Linked DNA regions of Rhodopseudomonas palustris. The protein of the gene in region 2 interacts with the protein of the main gene of each other region in a pairwise test. Links are inferred from orthologs where the notes say so. Each region holds a gene or a part of one and is shown on either strand. Other genes may lie near its edges.

Region 1 (2,753 bases), 380 kb from region 2 along the record:
AGGTCGCCAGCGCGGCGGCCTCCAGCGCGCCCTGCACCGACGGCAGCGTCGGCTGCAACTGCCAGCCGCAGAACGGCGCGCCGTCATATTCGATGGTGAGTTTGTAGCGGGGCATGACCCTGTTCGGTGTCATTGCCGGGCTTGACCCGGCAATCCATCATTCAAGAGAGATTTGTTTCGAGGAAGGATGCGCGGGTCAAGCCCGCGCATGAGGCGTGCAACGCTCGACTACCCCACCCGCGCGCCCGCCGCGATCGGCGTGCCGCGCAGAAACTCGTCGGCCTGCATTGGCTGCTTGCCGGCGCGCTGCAATTGCTGCACGCGGATCGCGCCGTCCGCGCAGGCGATGGTGAGACGGTCGTCGAGCACCTCGCCGGGCGTGCCGCGGCCGTCCGCGAGCGCGCAGCGCAACACCTTCACCCGCACCACCTCGCCGTCGATCGGCAATTCGCACCACGCGCCCGGAAACGGCGACAGGCCGTGAATGTGGCGCAGCACCGCCTGCGCCGGCCGGGCGAAATCGATTTTCGCCTCGGCCTTATCGATCTTGGCGGCGTAGGTGACGCCGTCCTCGCTCTGCCGGGTGAGTTGCAGCCCGCCGCGCTCCAGCGCCGCCATCGCCCGCACCATCAGATCGGCGCCGAGCCGCGCCAGCGAATCGTGCAGATCGGTGACGGTCATCGCATCGGTGATGGCGATCCGCTCCGCCATCGCGACGTCGCCGGTGTCGAGCCCGGCGTCCATCTTCATCACCATCACGCCGCTCTCGGCGTCGCCCGCCATGATCGCGCGGTTGAGCGGCGCAGCCCCCCGCCAGCGTGGCAGCAGCGAGCCGTGCAGATTGTAGCAGCCGAGCTTTGGTGCATCCAGGATCGCCTGCGGCAGAATCATGCCGTAGGCGACGACCACCGCGGCGTCGGCCTCGTGGCTGCGGAACTCCGCCAGCGCGTCGTCGGTCTTCAGCGTCTTCGGCGTCAGCACCGGAATCCCGAGCCGCTTGGCCTCCTGCGCCACCGGACTGTCCTGCAGCTTCATCCCGCGCCCGGCGGGCTTCGGCTCGCGGGTGTAGACCGCGGCGATGTCGTGCCCGTGCCCCGACAAAGCGAGCAGCGTCGGCACCGCGAAATCGGGCGTGCCCATGAAGACGAGGCGAAGCGGCATGGCGTGAGGGTCCCAGGTCTGGGCCGACGAAGGGCCGGGCGCCGCAATGCGTCGGCCGGTCATCTGCGCAAGCGCTCAGACGTATTTGATACCGCGCTTGGCGGCCTTCTCGAACTTGCGGACCACCATCGCGCGCTTCAGCTTCGACAGATGGTCGACGAACAGCACGCCGTTGAGGTGGTCGATCTCGTGCTGGATGCAGGTCGCGAACAGCCCGTCGGCGTCCTCTTCCTTCACCTGCCCGTCGAGATCGGTGTAGCGGATCCGCACCGTCTTCGGGCGTTCGACCTCGGCGTAGTATTCGGGGATCGACAGGCAGCCTTCCTCGTAGACGTTCAGCTCGGCCGACGCGCCCACGATCTCCGGATTGATGAAGGCGCGCGGATCGCTCTGGCCGTTGCCCTCCTTGCGCACGATGTCCATCGTGATCAGCCGCACCGGCTCGGCGATCTGAATCGCCGCCAGCCCGATGCCGGGCGCCTCGTACATGCTCTCGAACATATCGTCCGCGAGCTTGCGGATCTCCGGCGTCACCTCGGCGACGGGCTTGGAGATTTCACGCAGCCGCTTATCGGGCAGGATGATGATTTCGCGCAGGGCCATGGCGGCGATTTAAGGCGCGCGCGCTTTGCGGTCAATCCGGGACCGACCGGAGGCTCTGCCACTTTCGGCGCGGGCCGGCTTAAAGATCTGTTCAGCGTGATGTTCTCTCTTCGTTCGCAAATGCCGTGCGATCTGCTACGGTCCGGCCGATGCACGAGATTCTGTTCACTCTGGGCGACGCCCCGGTCAGCGTCGGCGCCGCGCTGGTCGGCACCGGTACGATGGCGTTGCTGTTGCTGCTGGCCATCGTGCTGGTGATCGCGCGCGGGCTGCAGGGCGGCGGCGCCGCGGCGCTGGAGCAGGCTCGCCGTGCGTCGGACCTGGAGCAGCGACTGTCGGACCTGATCCGGTTCCAGAGCGAAGCCAACGGCCGCGTCGATGCGATGGGCCGAGCGTTGGCCGGCAGGCAGGCCGAGATGGCGCGTGCCGTCAGCGAGCGGCTCGACAATGTCAGCCACCGCTTCGGCCAGTCGATGACGCAATCGACGCGCCACACCATGGAAAGCCTGCAGGCGCTGCACGAGCGGCTCGGCATCATCGACCGCGCGCACGAGAACCTCACCGAGCTGACCGACCAGGTGACGACGCTGCGCGACGTGCTCGCCAACAAGCAGGCGCGCGGCGCATTCGGCCAGGCGCGGATGGAATCGATCGTGCAGGACGGCATGCCGAAGGGCGCCTACGCGTTCCAGTACACGCTCTCGACCGGCAAGCGCCCGGATTGCGTGGTGTTCCTGCCCGACCAGCGGCCGCTGTGCATCGACGCCAAGTTTCCGCTGGAAGCCGTCACTGCGCTGCGCGAGGCGCGGACCGACGACGAGAAGAAGGCGGCGTCGCAACGGCTGCGGATCGACGTGATGCGCCATGTCGGCGACATCGCCGACAAATACCTGATCCCCGGCGAGACCCAGGACACCGCGCTGATGTTCGTGCCGTCGGAATCGGTCTATGCCGAAATCCACGACGGCTTCGACGACGTCATCCAGAAG
Region 2 (5,764 bases):
CTCGCCGATTCCGGCGGCATGAATCTCGTCAAATGGCCGAAGCAGTTCGACGTCATCGTCACCGACAATCTGTTCGGCGACATGCTCTCCGACATCGCCGCGATGCTGACCGGCTCGCTCGGCATGCTGCCGTCGGCCTCGCTCGGCGCGGTCGACGACACCACCGGCAAGCGCAAGGCGATGTACGAGCCGGTGCACGGCTCGGCCCCGGACATCGCCGGCAAGGGCATGGCCAATCCGGTGGCGATGCTGGCCTCGTTCGGCATGGCGCTGCGCTATTCGCTCGACATGGGCGAACTCGCCGACAAGCTCGACGAAGCCATCGCCGTGGTGCTGGCCCGCGGCCTGCGCACCGCCGACATCAAGAGCGAAGGCTCGACCGTGGTGTCGACCAGCCAGATGGGCGAAGCCATCGTCCAGGAGATGCAGGCGCTGCACGGCTGAGCCGTGCGGCGATCCCCTTTGTAGGGTGGGCAAAGCGAAGCGTGCCCACGCGAAGGCCGACTACGTGGGCACGCCGCTTCGCGGCTTTGCCCACCCTACGGCGCAGACCCATAAAAAATGCCCGGCTGAGCCGGGCATTTTCGTATCGGTGGACGTTCGCGCCGCTCAATACAGCGGGAAGCGCTCCGGGTAGCCGCCGAGGTCGGAGGCCGGGTTGAGCGGCTGGCGGTCGAGCGGGCGCTGGCCGTTCTGCCGGGCGAACGAGGTGCCGGGCGGGAAGGCGTAATCGGAGAATTTGCGATCGCCCGGCAGCACTTCGGTGCCGGCGTCGAGCCAGGAGCGCTTGGTGATGTAGACGCGGGTGCGCGGGCCGGACTGATACGACACGTTCGGACCGCGATCGCCGTAGCGGACCTGGTCGTTGCTGCGGTAGCGCTTCGACTGCTGCGCGTCCGCCGATTCGACGCCGATCGCCACCACGGCCACCGTCGCGAGCAGCACCGCAAACGCCTTCGCGCAGGTCTTGGCGCAGGTTTTGACGGCTGGGAATTTCAGGGTCATCGGGTCCTCATCGGCAGGCGCATTGCGAATTACGCCTCTTTCTAGCCGCCAGCGGGGCCGCGCCACAAGGTCAATCCGGCCACACCGAGCGCAAATATGCAATTCCGGGCTTGCCGGAATGTTGCATGGAATCCAACGGTTAAACGACGCGTGCGATTCGCTGTCAGAATGCGCCGCGGAGACGCGGATTCTGCGCGCCGAACACCCAGTCGGCACGGGCCGCCTGCCCGGGCGCCGGAGTGCAGCCCTGCCGGCGCAATTCGGCGTGGGCGAAGGTGTCGGCCAAAGCCGCATCGCCGCCGGCGGTCAGCAGCACCAGCCGGTCCAGCATGCAGGCGGCCGCGGCGCGCCGCTGCGGCAGGCTGTCGCCCTGGCAGGTCCAGCCGGAGATGCGCAGCGCCGCGTCGTCGATCCGCCTGAAGAAGCCGAGGCAGCGGGTCGATGGCCCGGCGAGATCGAACAGCGTCACCGGCCCGAACTTGCTGTCGATCAGGCCGGCCGGCTGCGCGCTCTCGGCGCGCTCCGCACCGATCCGGGCGGCAAGGTCGGCGGCCGCGTCCGGCACGCCGTGCGCCTCGTCGCCGAGCCGGTACAGCTCGATCTCGACGGCCGGCGCCTGCCCGGGGGCGGCCCAGCGCAGGACGTCCTTGCGGCCGCCATCCGGATGCCGGAGGATTTCGGTGCTCGCGACGGCGCCGGGCAGGTCGATCTGGCTGACGGCGAAAGCGGGATGCGAGTGCGTCGCCACGCTCCAGGCCGGCCGGTCGCCGGGCGTGGTGGCGGCACTGATCGCGGCGTCGGTCAGCGGATTGGCGGCGGTGAAGATGATCAGCCCGATCAGCGCCAGCGCGCCCACATAGGCCAGGATGCGCATCACGGTTTCGCGGCATTCGTCGGCGAAGCTGCGCAGGGCCGGATGGATCCGGTCCTGGGGAGACGCGGCCCGGAGGGCCGGATTCGATCGCATCGGCAAGGCTCCGGGCACCACTCGCGGAAGGATGGAAATTACGGAGAAAAGCGCGGGCAGGTATCAAGTTGTGTCAGCGGCGTTTCTCGCATAGAAGCGCTGACTTCTCCTTGCTGCGGCGTGCCGCGGCGGAGCAAATTCCTTCGGAGAGTGAACGATGGGTTACAAAGTCGCGGTAGTGGGTGCGACCGGCAATGTCGGGCGCGAAATGCTCGCCATTCTGGACGAACGCAAGTTCCCGGCGGACGAGGTGGTGGCGCTGGCGTCGCGCCGCTCGATCGGCGTCGAGGTCAGCTACGGCGACAGGACCCTGAAATGCAAGGCGCTGGAGCACTACGATTTCAGCGACATCGACATCTGCCTGATGTCGGCCGGCGGCGCCGTGTCGAAGGAATGGTCGCCCAAGATCGGCGCCCAGGGCGCGGTGGTGATCGACAATTCGAGCGCGTGGCGGATGGATCCGGACGTGCCGCTGATCGTGCCCGAAGTGAACGCCGCGGCCGCCGCGGGATTCACCAAGAAGAACATCATCGCCAATCCGAACTGCTCGACCGCGCAGCTCGTGGTGGCGCTGAAGCCGCTGCACGATCACGCCAAGATCACCCGCGTGGTGGTGTCGACCTATCAGTCGGTGTCGGGCGCCGGCAAAGAGGGCATGGACGAACTGTTCTCGCAGACCAAGGCCGTCTACACCAACCAGGAACTGATCAATAAGAAATTCCCGAAGCGGATCGCCTTCAACGTGATCCCCGAGATCGACGTGTTCATGGAGGACGGCTACACCAAGGAAGAGTGGAAGATGATGGTCGAGACCAAGAAGATTCTCGATCCCGCCATCAAGCTGTCCGCCACCTGCGTGCGGGTGCCGGTGTTCGTCGGCCATTCCGAGGCGGTCAATATCGAGTTCGAGAACCCGATCTCCGCCGACGAGGCCCGCGACATCCTGCGCAGCGCGCCGGGCTGCCTGGTGATCGACAAGCAGGAGCCGGGTGGCTACGTCACGCCGTATGAAGCCGCCGGCGAGGACGCGACCTATATCAGCCGCATCCGCACCGACCCGACCGTCGACAACGGCCTGGTGCTGTGGTGCGTCTCCGACAACCTGCGCAAGGGCGCGGCGCTGAACGCGATCCAGATCGCCGAAGTGCTGATCAACCGCAAGCTGATCACCGCGAAGCAGAAAGCGGCGTAGTTCGACTTGGTCGGGTGGGCAAAGCGCGTAGCGCGTGCCCACGCACGATCGGGCAATGTGACGCATGGGCACGGCGCTTCGCGCCTTTGCCCACCGTACAGATCTTGCATCCTACAGATCTTGCAATGGCCGGGGCTCGTCCCCGGCCATTTGCATTCACGGTGCGCAACGGTACTGACGCGAGCGCGCCGCCGCGCTAGGCTGGTGCAGCTTCATTGCCCCCGGCCGCATCATGACCGACAAACCCGATCCGCCGATCTCCACTACCAAACGCATCGAGCGCGGTTTCGAGACCGTGCTGTTCAACAGCCGCTGGCTGATGGCGCCGTTCTATTTCGGCCTCGTGCTCAGCCTGCTGGTGCTGCTGTATAAATTCGTGGTGCTGCTCGGCGAACTGATCCTGCACGCCACCCTCGCCAAGGAATCCGACATCATCCTCGGCGTGCTCAGCCTGATCGACGTGTCGCTGACCGGCAACCTGGTGCTGATCGTGGTGTTCTCCGGCTACGAGAACTTCGTCTCCAAGATCGATCCGCGCGATCATCCGGACTGGCCGGAGTGGATGACCAAGGTCGACTTCGCCGGGCTGAAACAGAAACTACTCGCCTCGATCGTGGCGATCTCGGCGATCCAGGTGCTGAAGGCGTTCATGAATCTCGACGCCGGCTATGACAGCACCAAGCTCGGCTGGCTGATCGGCATCCATCTGGTGTTCGTGGTCTCGACCCTGGTGATGGCGCTGTCCGACCGCTGGGGCGGCCACGGCGGCGACGACAAGGCCGGGCATTAGCGGGCAGTGTCAGTAGGGTGGGCAAGAGGCGCGAAGCGCCGTGCGCACGCGAGCGTCTGTGTTCGTCGCATCGTCCCGCGTGGGCTTCGCTCCGCTCAGCGCCACCCTACGGCCGGGGCGGCGTGCGTGCCTCACCCGCGCGGGACGGCGGGGCGGAATTCCTTGCTGTCGGGATCGAGCACGAACAGATCGCCGGCGGCGACGCCGAAATAGGCGCCGTGCAACTGGATCTTGCCGCGCTCGACCTGGATCTTGATGCACGGGAAGGTCATCAGGTTTTCGAGGCTGCGATGCACCGCGGCCTTTTCGATCCGGGTACGGAAATCCTGCTGACTCTCGTGGTCGCGCTGCTCCACCACTTCGCCGGGCTTGACGAACATCGACATCCAGCGGCCGATGAAGTCGCTCTCGGTCAGCGGCGGGGTCTTGTCGGTGAAGGCCTTGATGCCGCCGCACTGGGCGTGGCCGAGCACCACGATGTGCTTGACCTTGAGCACCTGCACGGCGAATTCCAGCGCAGCGGAAACGCCGTGGGCGCCGCCGTCGGGCTCGTACACCGGCACCAGATTGGCGACGTTGCGGACCACGAACATCTCGCCCGGGCCGGCGTCGAAGATCACCTCGGGCGAGACCCGCGAATCGCAGCAGCCGATCACCATCACTTCCGGCGATTGACCGCGCTCCGAGAGCTCGCGGTAGCGGCTCTGCTCGGTCGGCAGCCGCTGCGTCCGGAACGCTTCGTAGCCCGCGATCAGGGATTTCGGAAACGATGTCATCGGCGCGGTACCTCCTGGGGGACGAGTGTGTCGCGTATTCGAGCGGAACCGGATCTGCGACCAGGATACGCGCGCGCCTGATCCTGCCCGCATAATCACAGGATGCGGTCGCGAACAAGTCTTCCGGCGCGCGGGCCGAAATGATATCGCCATCGTTTTCCGGGCACTGATGGGGACAGACCGATGATCCGACCGCGCCGCAGCCTGTTGTTCATGCCCGGGTCGAATGCGCGGGCGCTGGAGAAGGCGCGCCTTTTGCCCGCCGACGGCCTGATCCTCGACCTCGAGGACGCGGTGGCGCCGGACGCCAAGGCCACCGCGCGCGACCAGATCGCCGCCGCGGTCGCCGCCAAGGGTTACGGCCACCGCGAGGTGCTGGTGCGGATCAACGCGCTGGATTCGCCCTGGTGGCTCGACGACATCGCGATGGCCGCCAAGGTCAAGCCGGACGGCATCCTGGTGCCGAAGGTGTCGAGCGTGCAGGATCTGACGGCGATCGCCGACCGGCTCAGCGACCTCAACGCCGACATGGCGATCCGGGTCTGGATCATGATCGAGACCGCGCGCGGCGTGCTGCACGCCGAGGAGCTGGCGGCGCAGAGCCACGATTCCGAGATGCGGCTGGCCGGCTTCGTGTTCGGGCCCAACGACATTTCGCGCGAGACCGGCATCCGGATGCTGCCGGGCCGCCCCACGATGATCCCGATGATCACCCACTGCGTTCTCGCCGCGCGGGTCCACGGCCTGGTCGTGCTCGACGGCCCCTACAGCGACATCGCCAATGTCGACGGCTTCGCCCAGGAATGCGCCCAGGCGCGCGACCTCGGCTTCGACGGCAAGACGCTGATCCATCCCGGCCAGATCGACGCCTGCAACGCCACCTTCACGCCGCCGGCAGAGGACGTGGCGCAGGCCCGCGCCATCCTGGCCGCCTTCGAGCGCCCGGAGAACAAGGGCCGCGGCGCCATCCAGCTCGACGGCCGCATGGTCGAGCGCCTGCATGCCGAGATCGCCAGGAAGACCATCGCGATCGC

What was found.
Region 1: the proteins of SR870_RS18680 (region 2) and def interact in binary tests that used the Escherichia coli proteins (3 or more experiments, as listed by UniProt). The link is inferred for Rhodopseudomonas palustris from one-to-one orthologs.

The regions. Positions count from the first base shown.
Region 1 is NZ_CP140155.1:4,515,498-4,518,250, reverse strand. It holds def (peptide deformylase), read right to left. Parts: upstream 1,765-2,753; coding sequence 1,237-1,764; downstream 1-1,236. Other genes in the region: SR870_RS20445 (DNA recombination protein RmuC), read left to right, coding at 1,914-2,753; fmt (methionyl-tRNA formyltransferase), read right to left, coding at 229-1,161; truA (tRNA pseudouridine(38-40) synthase TruA), read right to left, coding at 1-115. UniProt on the Escherichia coli protein: Removes the formyl group from the N-terminal Met of newly synthesized proteins. Requires at least a dipeptide for an efficient rate of reaction. N-terminal L-methionine is a prerequisite for activity but the enzyme has broad specificity at other positions.
Region 2 is NZ_CP140155.1:4,130,458-4,136,221, reverse strand. What follows is about bases 1,327-4,146. They hold SR870_RS18680 (aspartate-semialdehyde dehydrogenase), read left to right. Parts: upstream 1,327-2,129; coding sequence 2,130-3,164; downstream 3,165-4,146. Other genes in these bases: SR870_RS18670 (carbonic anhydrase), read right to left, coding at 4,086-4,146; SR870_RS18675 (TIGR00645 family protein), read left to right, coding at 3,397-3,954; SR870_RS18685 (hypothetical protein), read right to left, coding at 1,327-1,972. Outside these bases: leuB (3-isopropylmalate dehydrogenase), read left to right, coding at 1-444; SR870_RS18690 (hypothetical protein), read right to left, coding at 610-1,005; more of SR870_RS18685, read right to left, coding at 1,169-1,326; more of SR870_RS18670, read right to left, coding at 4,147-4,730; SR870_RS18665 (CoA ester lyase), read left to right, coding at 4,914-5,764.